2 regions of the Delftia sp. PX-1 genome follow, and region 2 is predicted to be linked to the other one. Evidence: riboswitches for the same ligand, from Rfam matches in the RefSeq annotation. Region 2 holds a riboswitch; the other holds the start of a gene.
The links. A riboswitch is a leader RNA that binds a small molecule or an ion and turns the genes downstream of it on or off. The one in region 2 is predicted to bind cobalamin.

Region 1 (6,976 bases), 2.2 Mb from region 2:
ATCAGCCAGGCCGATGGCGACAGGCAACGGGCCGATGTGATGGCGTTGGACCAGGGCGATGCGCTGGTCCTGGCCGTGCGCCACCGGCCCGTGCCGGGGCGGCGCTCAGGCTACCGCCGCGCGGCCATGCGCCATGGCGTCAGCCGCGTCCGAAGCGGCCATCGCCATACCGTGGGGCTGATCTTTCATGACGCACTCTGATATGACGCACTTTGATGGACGGCCGGTATGAGCACGCTGGATCTTTTTGCCGATGAACCTCCCATGGGCATCGAACCCATTGGTCCCCAGTCCGTGGTGCTGCGCGGCCATGCCCTGCCCCATGCGGCTCCACTGCTGGCTGCGGTGGACAGCGTCATGGCCCAGGCGCCGCTGCGCCATCTGGTCACGCCGGGCGGCTTCACCATGTCGGTGGCCATGACCAACTGCGGCGCGCTGGGCTGGACCAGCGACCGGCGCGGCTACCGCTACAGCGCCATCGACCCGGTCAGCGGCCAGCCCTGGCCCGCCATGCCGGCCGTGTTTGCGCAGCTGGCGGGCGAAGCGGCCGCCGCTGCGGGTTTCGAGGGCTTCGCGCCCGACGCCTGCCTGATCAACCAGTACCTGCCCGGCAGCCGCCTGTCCCTGCACCAGGACCGCGACGAGCGTGACCTGGACGCGCCCATCGTCTCGGTGTCACTGGGCATGCCGGCCACATTTCTGTTTGGAGGGCTTGCGCGCGCGGACAGGACGGCCAGGGTGTTGTTGCGGCATGGCGACGTGGTGGTCTGGGGCGGCGTGGATCGGCTGCGCCACCACGGCGTGTTGCCGCTCAAGGACCAGCCTCACCCGCTGCTGGGCGGGCGGCGCATCAATCTTACTTTTCGCAAGGCGGGTTGAATGGCGGGGTCGACATGGATGGGCTGAACAGCAGTGATCGCTTCGCCGGCCTGGACTGGGGCCGCATTGCCACCCAGCTCGATGCAGAGGGCCATTGCCTGCTGCCACGGCTGCTGAATGCGGATGAAAGCCGCGCCCTGGCTAGCGAGGCGGCCATGCGCAATGGCCTGCCGCCCTCCCTCGACACATGGCGCCCGGTGCTGTACCGGCACCTGCTTGCCATTGCCAATCGCTGGCGTGCCCAAATGGACATGCAGCCTGCCCTGCCCGCCTCGTTCGAGGCCTTCGGGCAGCTGGGCCGCCAGTGCGGCCAGATGCATCCGCAGTCGCACCTGCTGCATGTGGCGCAGGCGGGCCATGCCCCGCTGCGCTCATACAGCGAGGGAGCGGCGGTGTTCCCGCTGCAGCTGGTGCTGCTGCTGTCCCGGCCGGGCCAGGATTTCGAGGGCGGCGAGTTCGTGATGACCGAGCAGCGACCGCGCATGCAATCGCGCCCCATGGTGCTGCCGCTGGGCCTGGGGGATGCGGCCATCATCGCCACGGGGCCGCGCCCGGTGCGCGGTGCGGCAGGCTTTTACCGCGTGCACCTGCGCCATGCCATCAGCCGCGTTCACCGTGGCGAGTGGCTGGGTCTGGAGCTGCTTTTGCACGACGTGCCCCAGGCGCCAAAGGCTCTGCAAACAGACCGCTGGCTATAATGCCGCGCCTGCAAAGGCATCCGTGCAACAGGTGTCCACATGCCAGCCATGGGGATGAAACGGGAACAAGGTGACTGCCAGCAAATGCTTTTTGCGCTGCCGGCACAGGCCTTGGCTGCCCCCGCAACGGTAAACAAGTCAAGGCGCTCCATGCCTGTCCCGCCAGTCTCCGCAACCCTGCGGAGGGGCGATGACAGGCTGTCACTGGTTCATGGCGTGGTCTGCAACATGCAGCTTTTCGCGGGTGGATTGGGAAGACGGGGCGCTGGGCGCAAGGCATGTCCTTGCGCCGCTTGTGAGCCCGGAGACCGGCCTGCTGCGTTTCGCGCCCGCTGAGCGGGCGCTTTCTTGACTGTCTGCGGGGTGCGGATGGCAATGTCCTGCACCCTATCCTTGCACGCTGGCTGGAGAGGCGGCAGTGCCTTGCTTTCGCATCAGGCGGTCGAAGACCGATGTTCGAAATGCATTCCTCCCTTTCCTGCGTTCCCAGCACCCGTGCTGCCGATTCCCTTTGCCTTCGGCTGAGCCCGCTGGCCCTTGCCTGCGCCTTCCTGTCCGCTCCTGTGCAGGCACAGACTGTCCTGCCCGAGGTCCAGGTCACCGGCCAGGCCGAACGCATCGGCCAGCAACTGGCCCAGCCTGGGCGCTCTGCCAGCCATACCGGCGTCTCCAACCAGGAAGTGCCGGCCAGCGTGGATGGTGTTTCTGCCGAGCAGATGCAGGAGCGCGGCGACTACGCCCTGGTGGACGCCGTCACGCGCACCGTGGGCCTGACCTCCAGCAGCACGCCGGGCAACGGCGGCCTGTCCTTCAGCAGCCGTGGCTTTGCGGGCGTGAACTCCGTGGGCGTGGCCGAAGACGGCATGGTGCTGGGCGTGGCCGCCGGCACCACGGCCTATCCGGGTGACAGCTGGGGCTACGAGCGCATCGACGTGCTGCGCGGCCCGGCCTCGCTGATGTATGGCAGCGGCACCATGGGCGCCACCGTCAACGCCATCCGCAAGCAGCCCAGCCGCACCAGCTCGGCCGAGGTGCTGGTGGGCGCGGGCACGGACGACACGCTGCGCCTGGGTCTGGGCGTGACCGGCGCCCTGGGCGCCTATGCCAGCTACCGCATCGACAGCTACACCGCGCGCAGCGCAGGCGAGCGCGATCTGGACCAGTCGCGCAACGGCAAGTTCATGAGCACGCTGCGCTTGGAGCCCACGAGCGACCTGCAGATCGACCTGATCGCCGATCGCAGCGTGCAAAAGCCCAGCCGCTACTGGGGCACGCCTGGCCTGGACGGCAAGGTGGTGGAGTCCCTGCGCGACCGCAACTACAACGCCGAAGACAGCGTGCTGCGCTATGCCGACGAGCGCCTGCGCGCCAAGGTGCAATGGAAGGCCAATGACTGGCTGACGGTGCGCAACGAGCTGTACCACGTGCAGTCGGACCGCCACTGGCGCAACATCGAGGCCTACGCGCTCAACCCCGCCACCTGGACCGTGGGCCGCTCCGACTACCTGGAAATCCTGCACGACCTGGAGCAGACCGGCAACCGCCTGGGCCTGAACGTGGACCGGGGCGCGCACAAGATCGCCATGGGCTGGGAGGCCGCGCGCATCAACCTGCGGCTGTCCAACAATTCGCCCTATGGCGGCTCGTCCACGGTCTCGGCCTGGGACCCCGTGCATGGCAGCTGGGCCAGCCCCGATGTCACCAAGGCCAAGACCGAAACCGGCGTGACCCAGCATGCGCTGTACCTGGAGGATGCCTGGCGCATCAGCAACCGCTGGCTGGCCATGGCCGGCTTGCGCCGCGATGTCTATGACTTTGCCAGCCATTCCCTGGTGGGCGGCACGGACTTCGACAAGACGCTGGCCGCCACCTCCTGGCGCCTGGGCCTGACCTATGAGCTGGCCCGCAACACCCATGTTTATGGGCAGATCAGCTCGGGCCATGATCCCGTCAACAGCCTGGTCTCGCTGAACCTGGCCAACACGGCTTACAAGCTGAGCAAGGGCCGCCAGGCCGAGATCGGCATCAAGCAGCAGGTGGCTGGCGGGCGCGGCGAATGGACGCTGGCCGTGTTCGACATTAAGAAGGACGACATCATCACGCGCGACCCCGACCGGCCGGCCATCTCCATCCAGGGCGGCAGCCAGTCCTCGCGCGGGGCCGAGGTCACCGCCACCTTCCAGGCCACGCCCGCCCTGCGCGTGGAGGGCAATCTGTCGTACGTGGATGCCCAGTTCGACAAGCTCATCGAGGCTGGCGGCAACCGCGCAGGCAACCGTCCGCAGAACGTGGCCAAGACCACGGCCAACCTCTGGGGCCACTACCGCGTGGGCGCCTGGCAGGCCTCGCTGGGCCTGCGCTACGTGGGTGACCGCTTTGGCAACAACGCCAATACCGTGAACCTGCCCGCCTACACCGTGGCCGACGCCGCGCTGAGCTGGCAGGTGGACCCGCGCACCACCCTGAGCCTGATCGGCCGCAACCTGGCCGACAGGGTCTATGTGGGATCGAGCTACGGCAGCCAGTTCCTGGTCGGGCAAGGCCGCCGCTTCGAGATCGCGGCCCATATCCGGTTCTGATGGCCATGGCGCGCTCCAAAAGCCTCCACGGTCTCCACGGCCTGTGCGCTGGCGCCCTGGCGGCCACCCTTCTGCTGGCCGGCTGCTCGCGCAGCGATTCCGGCACCACCAGTGAACTGCCGGCACCGGCTGCCGTACCGCAGGCGCCTGTGACCGTCAATGTCTGCGGCAGCCCCGTGACCTACGCCAGCGCACCGCTGCGCGCCGTGACCCATGACGTGAACATCACCGAGATGTTTCTCTTTCTGGGCCTGGGCGACCGGCTGGTGGGCTACAGCGGTATCACGCAGGCCAAGCAGATCGACCCGGCCTTCCAGGCCCAGCTGGCCCGCGTGCCGCGGCTTGCGGAGCGCGAGATGAACCTGGAGGCCATCCTGGGCGCCTCGGCAGATTTCGTCTTCGGAGGCTGGAGCTACGGTTTTCGCCAGGGCCAGATCACGCCCGAGGTGCTGCAGCGCCACGGCATTGCCTCGTACGTGCTGTCCGAATCGTGCATCCGCGTGGGGCCGCGCAGCCAGGTTGCGCTGGAAGACGGCCTGACCGACCTGCGCAACCTGGGCCGCATCTTCCGCATCGAGGCCCATGCCGAGCAACTGGCGCGGGGGCTGGAGCGCGACCTGAAGGACCTGCGCGAGCGCATGCAGGGCGTGCGGCAGCGGCCTTCGGTCTTTGTCTACGACAGCGGCCAGGACATCCCCGTGACCGTGGGCCGCTACGGCATGCCGCAGGCCATGATCGAGGAAGCGGGCGGGCGCAACATCTTCGACGACATTCCCAGCAACTGGCCTGCAGGCAACTGGGAGGACGTGGTGCAGCGCAACCCGCAGTGGATCGTCATCATCGACTACGGCCAGCCCCATGCACAGGGCAAGATCGACTTCCTGCTGGCCAAGCCCGAGCTGGCGGGCGTCGATGCCATCCGCGAAAAGCGGTTTTTCGTCATGACCTATGCCGAGGCCACGCCCGGCCCGCGCAATATTGCGCGGACCCGTGCCCTGGCGCAGGCCCTGCACCCCGACCGCATGCCGGCGCCCAGCCATGCGGCCAACTGATTCCCGCTGGCCCAGGCGCTCGGGCGCCGCCCGCCTCTGGTGCCTGCTGCTGTTCGCGGCCCTGTTGTTGGTGATGACGCTGGCCATCACTTGGGGGCCCGTGGACATGCCGGCGGGCACGGTCTGGCGCATTGCCTGGAGCCGGCTGCTGCAGGTGCTGGGCATGCAGCCGCCGCCACTGGAGGGCATCACGCCGCAGCACCAGCAGATCGTCTGGCTGATCCGCATGCCGCGCGTGCTGCTGGCGGCCCTGGTGGGCGCGGGGCTTGCCGTGGTGGGCACCATCATGCAGGCCATGGTGCGCAATCCGCTGGCCGATCCCTATCTGCTGGGCGTGTCCTCTGGTGCGTCGGTGGGCGCTGTGGCCGTGCTGGCCTTCGGTGCGCTGGCCTCGGCCGGCATGTACGCCCTCACGGCCGGGGCCTTTGCCGGGGCGCTGGCGGCCACCGTCGCCGTCTACCTGCTGGCGCGCTCCCAGGGCCGCATCCATGCCACGCGGCTGATCCTGGGTGGTGTGGCCATCGGCTATGTGCTGGCAGGCGTGACCAGCCTGATCACCCTGTCATCGGGCCAGCGCGACCTGGCCAATGCCCTGCTGACCTGGACGCTGGGCAGCCTGGCCGGCACGCAGTGGGAGGAACTGGGCATTCCCGCTGCCGTGCTGGCTGCGGGAATGCTCTGGCTGGGGCTGCAGACGCGCCCGCTCAACGCCCTGCTGGCCGGTGACGAGGCCGCCGCCACGCTGGGCGTGGACACGGCATGGCTGCGGCGCGCACTGTTCCTGGCGGTGTCGCTGCTGACGGGAACCATGGTGGCGGTCAGCGGCGCCATCGGCTTTGTGGGGCTGATCGTGCCGCACGCCGCGCGCATGCTGGTGGGTACGGACCACCGGCGCGTGCTGCCCGTGGCCGCCCTGGCCGGCGCCCTGCTGCTGGTGCTGGTGGATCTTGTCGCGCGCACGGCCTTTGCGCCCATGGAACTGCCCGTGGGCGTGATCACCTCGCTGATCGGCGGGCCCTTCTTCGTCTGGATGCTGGTGCGCCAGCCGGTGCAGGGAGGGCGCGGCCCATGAAGCTGCAAGCCCAGGACCTGTGCTGGAGTGCCGACGCCCGGCGTGCCGACGCCCGGCGCATCGTGGACCAGGTCAGCCTTGCCCTGCACAGCGGCGAATGCGTGGGGCTCATCGGCCCCAACGGCAGCGGCAAATCCACCCTGCTGCGCATGCTCTACCGCGTGTTGCGGCCCGACGCGGGCTGTGTGCTGCTGGACCAGCGCGACATCCGGGACATGACGGCGCGCGAGTTCGCGGCCCAGGTCTCGGTCCTCGCGCAGGAGGCGCCGCAGAGCTTTGATTTCACCGTGCGCGAGGCGGTGATGATGGGCCGCATTCCCCACCAGTCCCCCTGGGCGGGCGACAGCGCCGAGGACCTCGCCTGCATGCGGCAGGCGCTGGCCCAGGTGAATGCCCTGGCGCTGGAGGAGCGGCGTTTCTCCAGCCTGTCCGGCGGCGAGAAACAACGCGTGCTCGTGGCCCGCGCGCTGGCCCAGCAGCCACGGCTGATGCTGCTGGACGAGCCCACCAACCACCTGGACATACGCCATCAGCTGGAGTTGATGGGCCTGGTGCGCAGGCTGCAGATCAGCAGCATCGTCGCCCTGCACGACCTCAACATCGCCGCCCACTACTGCGACCGTCTCTATCTCATGGAACAAGGCCGCATCGTTGCCCATGGCACACCGGCCCAGGTACTGACGCCGGCCACCATCG
Region 2 (6,976 bases):
CCACACGCCCTGGAAACCCAGGCGCTCGGCGCGCTCGAACAGCGCCAGGAATTCACGGTGGTCGCCGCGCGTGGCGTCGCGCGCCCAGCCGGCCAGATCGATGCGCATGGGGTCAGTTCTCCTGTTTCAGCCGCGCGCGCAGCAAGGTTTGCGGGGGTGCGTCGATGCGCTCGAAATCCACGCCGAACACGGCATCCAGCCCCGGCACATGCAGCAGCTCGGCAGGGGCCCCATCGAGCGCAATGCGCCCCTGGTCCAGCACGATGACGCGCCCGAAGTGCGCCAGCGCCAGGTCCAGGTCATGCATGACCACCAGCACCAGCCGCTCGCGCCCGCGCTGCGCCAGCGCCTGCACCAGGGCCAGGCGGTGGCGCACGTCCAGCGCGGCGCCGGGCTCGTCGGCCAGCAGCACGGGCGGGTCGGTGGCCAGCACGGTGGCCAGCAGGGCACGCGCCTGCTCGCCGCCCGACAGCGTGGACCAGCGCCTGCGCGCGAAATCCTGCAGCCCGGCGCCGGCAATGGCCGCCTCGACATCACCCCGGCCCGCCAGCCGCATGTGCATGAGCTCGGCCAGCGTCAGGTCCCAGTGCGGCGCAAAGCGCTGGGGCATGTAGCCCACGCGGCGTGCGCGCTCGGCCACGGGCAGGGTTGCAATGTCTTGCCCGTCCAGCAGCACGCTGCCGGATGCAGGCGCCTGCAGCCCCGCCAGCAGGGACAGCAGGCTGGACTTGCCCGCGCCATTGGGTCCGACCAGGGCCACGGCGCCGCAGGCGGGCAAATGCAGCGAGACGGCGTCCAGCACGCTGCGGCCACGGTGGCGCAGCGTGAGGGACCGGGCCTGCAGGCGCGGTGTGACGGAAGGGATGGCACCGTTCATTCGGACCTCAGCCTGCGCGCCAGCAGCACGATGAAGAAGGGCCCGCCGGCCACGGCCGTGACCAGGCCCAGCGGGATTTCGGCCGGCGGCAGCACGCTGCGCGCAATCGCATCGGCCAGCGTGACGATGATGGCGCCCGTGAGCGCCGACGCCGGCAGGGCCGCGCGGTGCAGCGGTCCCGCCATCCAGCGCGCGATGTGCGGCGCAGCCAGGCCCACGAAGGCCACCAGCCCGCCATAGGCCACGGCCACGGCCACCACCAGCGAGCCGGCCAGCACGGCCAGCGGCGTGAAGCGCGCCACGTCCAGGCCGAAGCCCTGGGCCGCATCGGCACCCAGGCCCAGCAGGTCCAGCCCGCGCGCCAGCGCCATGGCCCCGGCCAGGCAGGCCAGGGAGGCACCGGCCAGCAGGCCCAGGCCGCTCCAGGACGGCGTCTGTATGCCGCCCAGCACCCAGCTGAGCACCACCTGCAGGCTCACGGTCTCATCGGACAGCGCCAGCATCAGGAACGAGCGCAGCGCGCCCAGCACGGCCGCCAGCGCCACGCCGGCCAGCAGCATGCCGGCCGCATCGGTGGCACCAGCCACGCGCGAGACGGCCAGCACCAGCACGGTCGAACCCCAGGCGCCCGCAAAGGCCAGCACGGGCAGCGTCCAGGCCTGGGACAGGCCGAACAATAGATGCATGGGAACCAGCAGGGCGACAGTCGCCCCCAGCGCCGCGCCGCCCGAGGCGCCCAGCAGATAGGGCTCGGCCAGCGGATTGCGGAACACGCCCTGGAAGATGGCGCCCGACAGGCCCAGCAGCGCGCCCACCAGGGCGGCTGCCAGCACGCGCGGCACGCGCCACTGCAGCAGCAGCCGGCTGCGCAGGCTGTCTTCGCCGCCCAGCGCGGCCAGCAGGTCGGCCGGGCTGGCCCACTGGTGGCCCGCGCAGGCGGCGATCAGCAGGCTGGCCAGCAGCAGCAGGACCGCACCGGACCAGGGGCGCCATGCGGGTGTCCGTGAAAGGGAATTCATGCGGCCTCCCCGGTCCAGGCCGCAGGGTGCAGCCAGCGCGAGAGCTTTTCCACGCCGCCGAAGGTGCGCGGCCCGGGAATCAGGAACTCGGCACGCGCCACCGTGGTGGCCCGGCCGCCGCGTACGGCACGCAGGTCGCGCCAGCCGCGCTGGCCGATCAGGTCCTGCATGGCCTCCTGGGTGCCAGCGAACAGCAGCACGTCGGGGTCGGCGGCCAGCACGGCCTCGGGCGAGACCTGGGGCACGGTGCCCAGGCCGTCCAGCGCGAACGAAGCGCCCGCGCGCACCATGGCCTCGCCGGTATAGGTGCCAGGGCGTGCCGCCAGCAGCATGCCGTTGCCCAGCCGGCCCGTGACCATGAGCGCGCGCGGCCGGGGCTGGCCGGCCACCTGCCGGTCCACGCGCAGCAGCCGCGCCTCCTGCGCCAGGGCCAGCGCCTGGCCGCGCGCCTGCACGCCCGTGGCGCGGGCCACCAGGCGCAGGTTGTCCATCACCTCGGCCAGCGAGCGGCTGAGCAGCACCATCACCGGCACGCCGATGCGCTCCATGGGATCGACCAGCTGGTGCGCCGCCTGGCGCGCGGGCGTGACGATGACCAGGTCCGGCTGGCGCGCCACCACGGCGTCCACGGAGAATCCTAGCCGCCCGCCCACCTTGGGAATGCGCTCCACGCCCGGTGGAAAGCGCGTGAAATCCTCCACGCCCACCACGCGGTCCAGCAGGCCCAGCGCGGCCACCAGCTCGGTGTTGGAGGCAAAGATGGAGACGATGCGCTGCGGCGGCGCGGCAATCTCCACGCGCCGGCCCAGCGCATCCTGCAGCACCACCGGACCGCCTGCAGCGACGGTGTCGGCCCAGGCCGCGGGCAGGCCGCAGCCCAGGGCCGCTGCCGCGCCCTGGCGCAGCAACTGGCGGCGCGTGGTGCTGGATTGCCTCATGCCATGGTCCTCAAAACTCTGCCTGCAGGCCGACCATGAGTTCGCGGCCCGCCATCGACGTTCCGCAGCCGCCGTTCTGGTACGCCGGGTTGGCGATGCAGGGCGCACGGTCCAGCGCGATGAAGATGGGGTGGCGGTTCAGGTCGAACAGGTTGTTGACGGCTGCGAACAGCTTGACGCCCGGCGACACGCGGTAGTCGGCACGCAGGTTCCAGATGGTGAAGGCGCCCTTGCGGTGGATGAAGGTGCTGCGGGGCTCGCCCTGGGGGATGAGCAGCGCCTCTTCCGTGTCGTACCACATGGGACCGCGCAGCAGCGTGGACAGCTGCAGGCTCCAGTCGCCCTGCAGGCGCCCGCTGCCGCGCCCGTAGCGCACGCCGGCCGAGGCCTCGTAGCGGTACATGCGCTGCACCTTGTCGGTATTGGCCGACGCTGGCGATCCCTTGTCCCGCATGCTGAAGTGGTAGTAGCCGCCAGCCCAGGCCTTGAGCTGGTGGCCCGTCAGGTTCAGCGCCCGCGCCAGGTCCATGTCGGCCTGCATTTCCAGGCCGCGCGCCACGATGTCGGCCGCGTTGTTGGCGTAGTCCGAGGTATTGGTCGTCGCCCCGCGCGAGACGGTGATGATGCGGTCGCTGATGGTGTTCTGGAACAGGGCCGCATCCACGCGCCAGCCGGGCTGCTGCAGCGCAGCGCCGACCTCGATCTGGCGGCTGGTCTCGGGCTTGAGGTTGGGGTTGCCGAAGGTACGGCCACCGCCGACGGCCGTGAAGTCCGAGGCCAGCTCCGTGGCCGTGGGCGCGCGGAAACCCGTGGAGGCCGCAGCGCGCAGCGTGAGCCGGTCCGTGGCCTTCCAGGTGGCGCCGGCCGACCAGGTGTGGTTGTCGTAGTCGCGCGTGCTGGCCTGGGCCAGGGCCAGGTTGGGCGTATCGTCGAAGCGTGTCGTGCCCCAGGTCTTGCGCAGGCCGGCGCGCAGGGTCAGGCGATCATCGAACAGGGTCTGCGCGTCCTCGAAGTACAGCGCATGCACCTGCTCGGTCTGGTTGTTGTCGTAGGGCGCAACCTGGCCCGCCGGGCCGCCCGGCATGGCCACGCGCAGGCGGTCGGAGCGCAGCTTGCTGCGCTCCCAGTCGAAGCCCATCAGCAGGTCATTGGTCTGGCTGACACGCAGGCGCGGCTGAAAGCGCAGGCCCGTGGCGTCCAGCTGGCGGTGGTTGTAGTCGCGCGCCGTGCCGGGCACGGCGCTGTTGCCCGAGCGGATCACGGGCGAGGCCCAGTTGAATTCATCGGTATCGACCAGGCTGTAGAGGTGGGTCGTCCAGCTCAGGCGCTGGCCGGGCAGTGCGCCTTCGTAGGTCAGGTCCAGCGAGCGGTTGCTGCGGTTGTCGCGGCTGTAGATGTTGGCGCCCGATCCGCGAAAGCCCGCGTTGTAGATGCCGTCCGTGCGCAGCTGCAGCTCCACGCGGTGCAGCTCGTGCAGCTGCCAGCCCAGGGCGCCGCTGGCGCCGCGCCGCTTCCAGCCCGTGTTCTCCATGCGCGTGCCGCCGTCGCCCGACTCGTAGTCGCCGCGCCCGCCTGCGCTCACGCCGAAGTACCAGTCGAAGCGGTCATTGGCGCCGGCCGTCTGCGCATCGGTGCGCCACAGGTCCCACGAGCCGGCCTGGACCTGGGCGCGCGTGCCGGGCGCCGTAGCCCCCGTCTTCATGATGATGTTGACCACCCCGCCCATGGCCTGGCTGCCGTAGATCACCGAGGACGGGCCGCGCACGATCTCGATGCGCTCCACATCCGAGGGGCTGAGCTTGGACAGGTTGGCCGTGCCCGCGCGCCGGCCGTTGACCAGCACCAGCACCTGGCTGCGGAAGTCGCGCCCCTGGCCGTCGGTGGAGGCGCCGCGCAGGTTCATCGAGGTCTGGGCCGCCGTCCATTCGCTGAGAAAGCCCACGGCGTTCTCGGCCAGCAGGTCGGTGACCGAGCGCGCGCTGGAGCGCTCTATGGCCTCGCGGTCGATGGTCTGCGTGGTGCCCGCGATGCGGCTGCGCGCCTCGGGCCGCGCCGTGGCGGTCACGAAGACGGCGTCCAGCGCATCGTCGGCGGATGCACCGGCTTTGCCGGCCGCCGGTTCCTGTGCGGCGCCGGCCGCCGCGGCGCAGCAGGCCAGCACGGCCGCAGCGGTGGCCGGGCGCAGGAAGGGAGGAAGGGGAAAGGGGCCGAAACAATCGGCGGCCAAAGAAGCGAAGCGCATGCGTTGAATCCAACTGCCCCAGTCACCCGTGGGGCCTATCGTCTGAACCACGCCGCACGGCGCGCACGCCGGAGCCGGCCACGCCAGCGCAGGCTGGGGCCGGACCGGACAGGCGCACTCCCGCGGCGTCCGAAAGCAATGCAGAAGGCCGGTATCCGGGCTTGCGGAACGCTGCGGCGCGCATCGTGGGCGCGCTGCAGCAGGCATCCCCGCCTTCCCATGTCCGAGAAGGACACAGTGGCTTGCGGCGCGCAACCGGTGGGTGGCGCGCCAGCGTGGGGAGTTGTATTCCGCTGACCGTTGCGGGGGCAGCGCAGGCATTGCGAGCGGCCACCTCGATGGCATCGCGCACCTGCTTCCCGTTGAACCCCTGGCCGGCAAGCGGCATGGGGCACCTTCAGCAACAGCGCACCGCCACGGCCCAGGGGCTGCGGCGGTGCGCCAGCGGCGGATTATCGCTGATGCGGTCTAGGCCCAGAAGCCCGGCACGCGGGCCAGCGCACGCAGCGCGCGGCGGCTGCTGCGCGCGCTGGTGGCCAGGCGGGCCTGCAGGTAGCCGGCGGCAAACCAGGCGCGCGGATCCGTGCCGGCCTCGTCACGAAAAAGCGCGGCCGCCACGGCCATGTCGTTGTGCAGGCCCAGCGCGTCCTGGGCGGGCACCAGCGCCTCGGCAAAGCGCCGGCCCTTTTTGCCGGGCCACATTCCGGGCGCGAATTCCCGCGCAAAGTCCGCCAGGTAGCGCAGGCGCTTGAGCCGCTTGCGCACGCGGTGCTGCTGCGCCAGCGGCAGGCGGTCGAAGTGCCGGCCGTCGCGCAGCACCTGGCGGTGCAGGCGCGCCAGCCGCCGTGCCAGGTACTTGCGCGTGCCTGCGGCGGACAGGCTGACCAGGCCGGGCTGCCGCTTGCCTGCAGGCGCCTGCGTCAGCGCATGGATCTCGGCCAGCGTTTGCAGGAACTGCGGCTCGCGCACCGCAGCGGCCGCGTCCGCGTCGGCCTGCCCGGCATCCGGCACGGCCCAATCGCACAAGGGCGCATCGGCGTCCTGCAGCAGCGGCCGCACCACGTCGGCCAGGGTGCCGGCATCGCGCAGCGTGCCCAGGCGCGCAAAGGCCAGGGCCAGCGGGGCATCCCATTCGGCGCGCATGCCGGGCGCCAGCCCTGCGCATTCGCGCAGCAGGGTGCGCAGGCGCCGCAGGGCCACGCGCAGCTGGTGGATGCGTTCGGCCTCGCCGCTGCCGGCGTCCACGGCATCCACGGCATCCATATGCGACTGCACCTGGGCCAGTGCGGCAGCCAGCGCCGCACGCACAAAGCCGGCCGCATCGGGCCGGTCGGGGAACTGCCTGGCAGGGGTGGTCATGGTCAGGAGAGGATGTGCGGGCGTTGCTGCGATTGTGGGCACCGCCCGGCCCCCGGGTCAATCGGCGCCATCCCCGCTCAGGCTGTGCAGCGCGGGCCGGGCAATGCGCACATAGTCGGCCGAGTCCAGCACGATGGAGCGGTCCAGCCGGCCCGCATTGAAGGCGATCTCGGCAAAGCGCTCCACCAGTGCCGGGTCCACCACCAGGCGCACCTGCGGGTTGAAGGAGAACGGCGGCACCGATCCCATCACGCAGCCGGTGGCGGCCTGGGCCTCCTCTGGCGAGGCCAGCGTGGCCTTGCGCACACCCACGGCCTGGGCCAGGCGCTTGAAGTCCAGCTTGCGGTCGCCGGGCAGCACGGCCAGGAACAGCTGGGGATCGCCCGCACCGGACGCATCGCGGCTCTTGCAGAGCATGGCCTTGGCACCCTGGCCGGGTGCCGTGCCCCGGATTTCGGCGACGAGGTCGGAGCGGCCCTCGGCAGGGTGCTCGATCACGCGAAAGCGCGCGTCCTGGGATTGCAGCAGGTGAACAAGGGTG

Region 1: it holds a riboswitch for cobalamin, as region 2 does, so the genes downstream of both, ACN20X_RS17740 (TonB-dependent receptor) here and ACN20X_RS27470 (TonB-dependent receptor) in region 2, are expected to answer to the same signal.

What each region holds. Positions count from the first base shown of each region.
Region 1 covers NZ_CP184763.1:3,857,133-3,864,108, reverse strand. Annotated here, with positions in the region: gene ACN20X_RS17755 (2OG-Fe(II) oxygenase) at 1-201, shown strand, start outside; gene alkB (DNA oxidative demethylase AlkB) at 229-879, shown strand; gene ACN20X_RS17745 (2OG-Fe(II) oxygenase) at 894-1,577, shown strand; cobalamin riboswitch at 1,590-1,908, shown strand; gene ACN20X_RS17740 (TonB-dependent receptor) at 2,030-4,156, shown strand; gene ACN20X_RS17735 (ABC transporter substrate-binding protein) at 4,156-5,208, shown strand; gene ACN20X_RS17730 (FecCD family ABC transporter permease) at 5,195-6,280, shown strand; gene ACN20X_RS17725 (ABC transporter ATP-binding protein) at 6,277-6,976, shown strand, end outside.
Region 2 covers NZ_CP184763.1:6,018,037-6,025,012, forward strand. Annotated here, with positions in the region: gene ACN20X_RS27450 (LLM class flavin-dependent oxidoreductase) at 1-108, opposite strand, end outside; gene ACN20X_RS27455 (ABC transporter ATP-binding protein) at 113-877, opposite strand; gene ACN20X_RS27460 (FecCD family ABC transporter permease) at 874-1,896, opposite strand; gene ACN20X_RS27465 (ABC transporter substrate-binding protein) at 1,893-2,834, opposite strand; gene ACN20X_RS27470 (TonB-dependent receptor) at 2,845-5,076, opposite strand; cobalamin riboswitch at 5,206-5,490, opposite strand; gene ACN20X_RS27475 (CHAD domain-containing protein) at 5,545-6,435, opposite strand; gene ACN20X_RS27480 (YbaK/prolyl-tRNA synthetase associated domain-containing protein) at 6,493-6,976, opposite strand, start outside.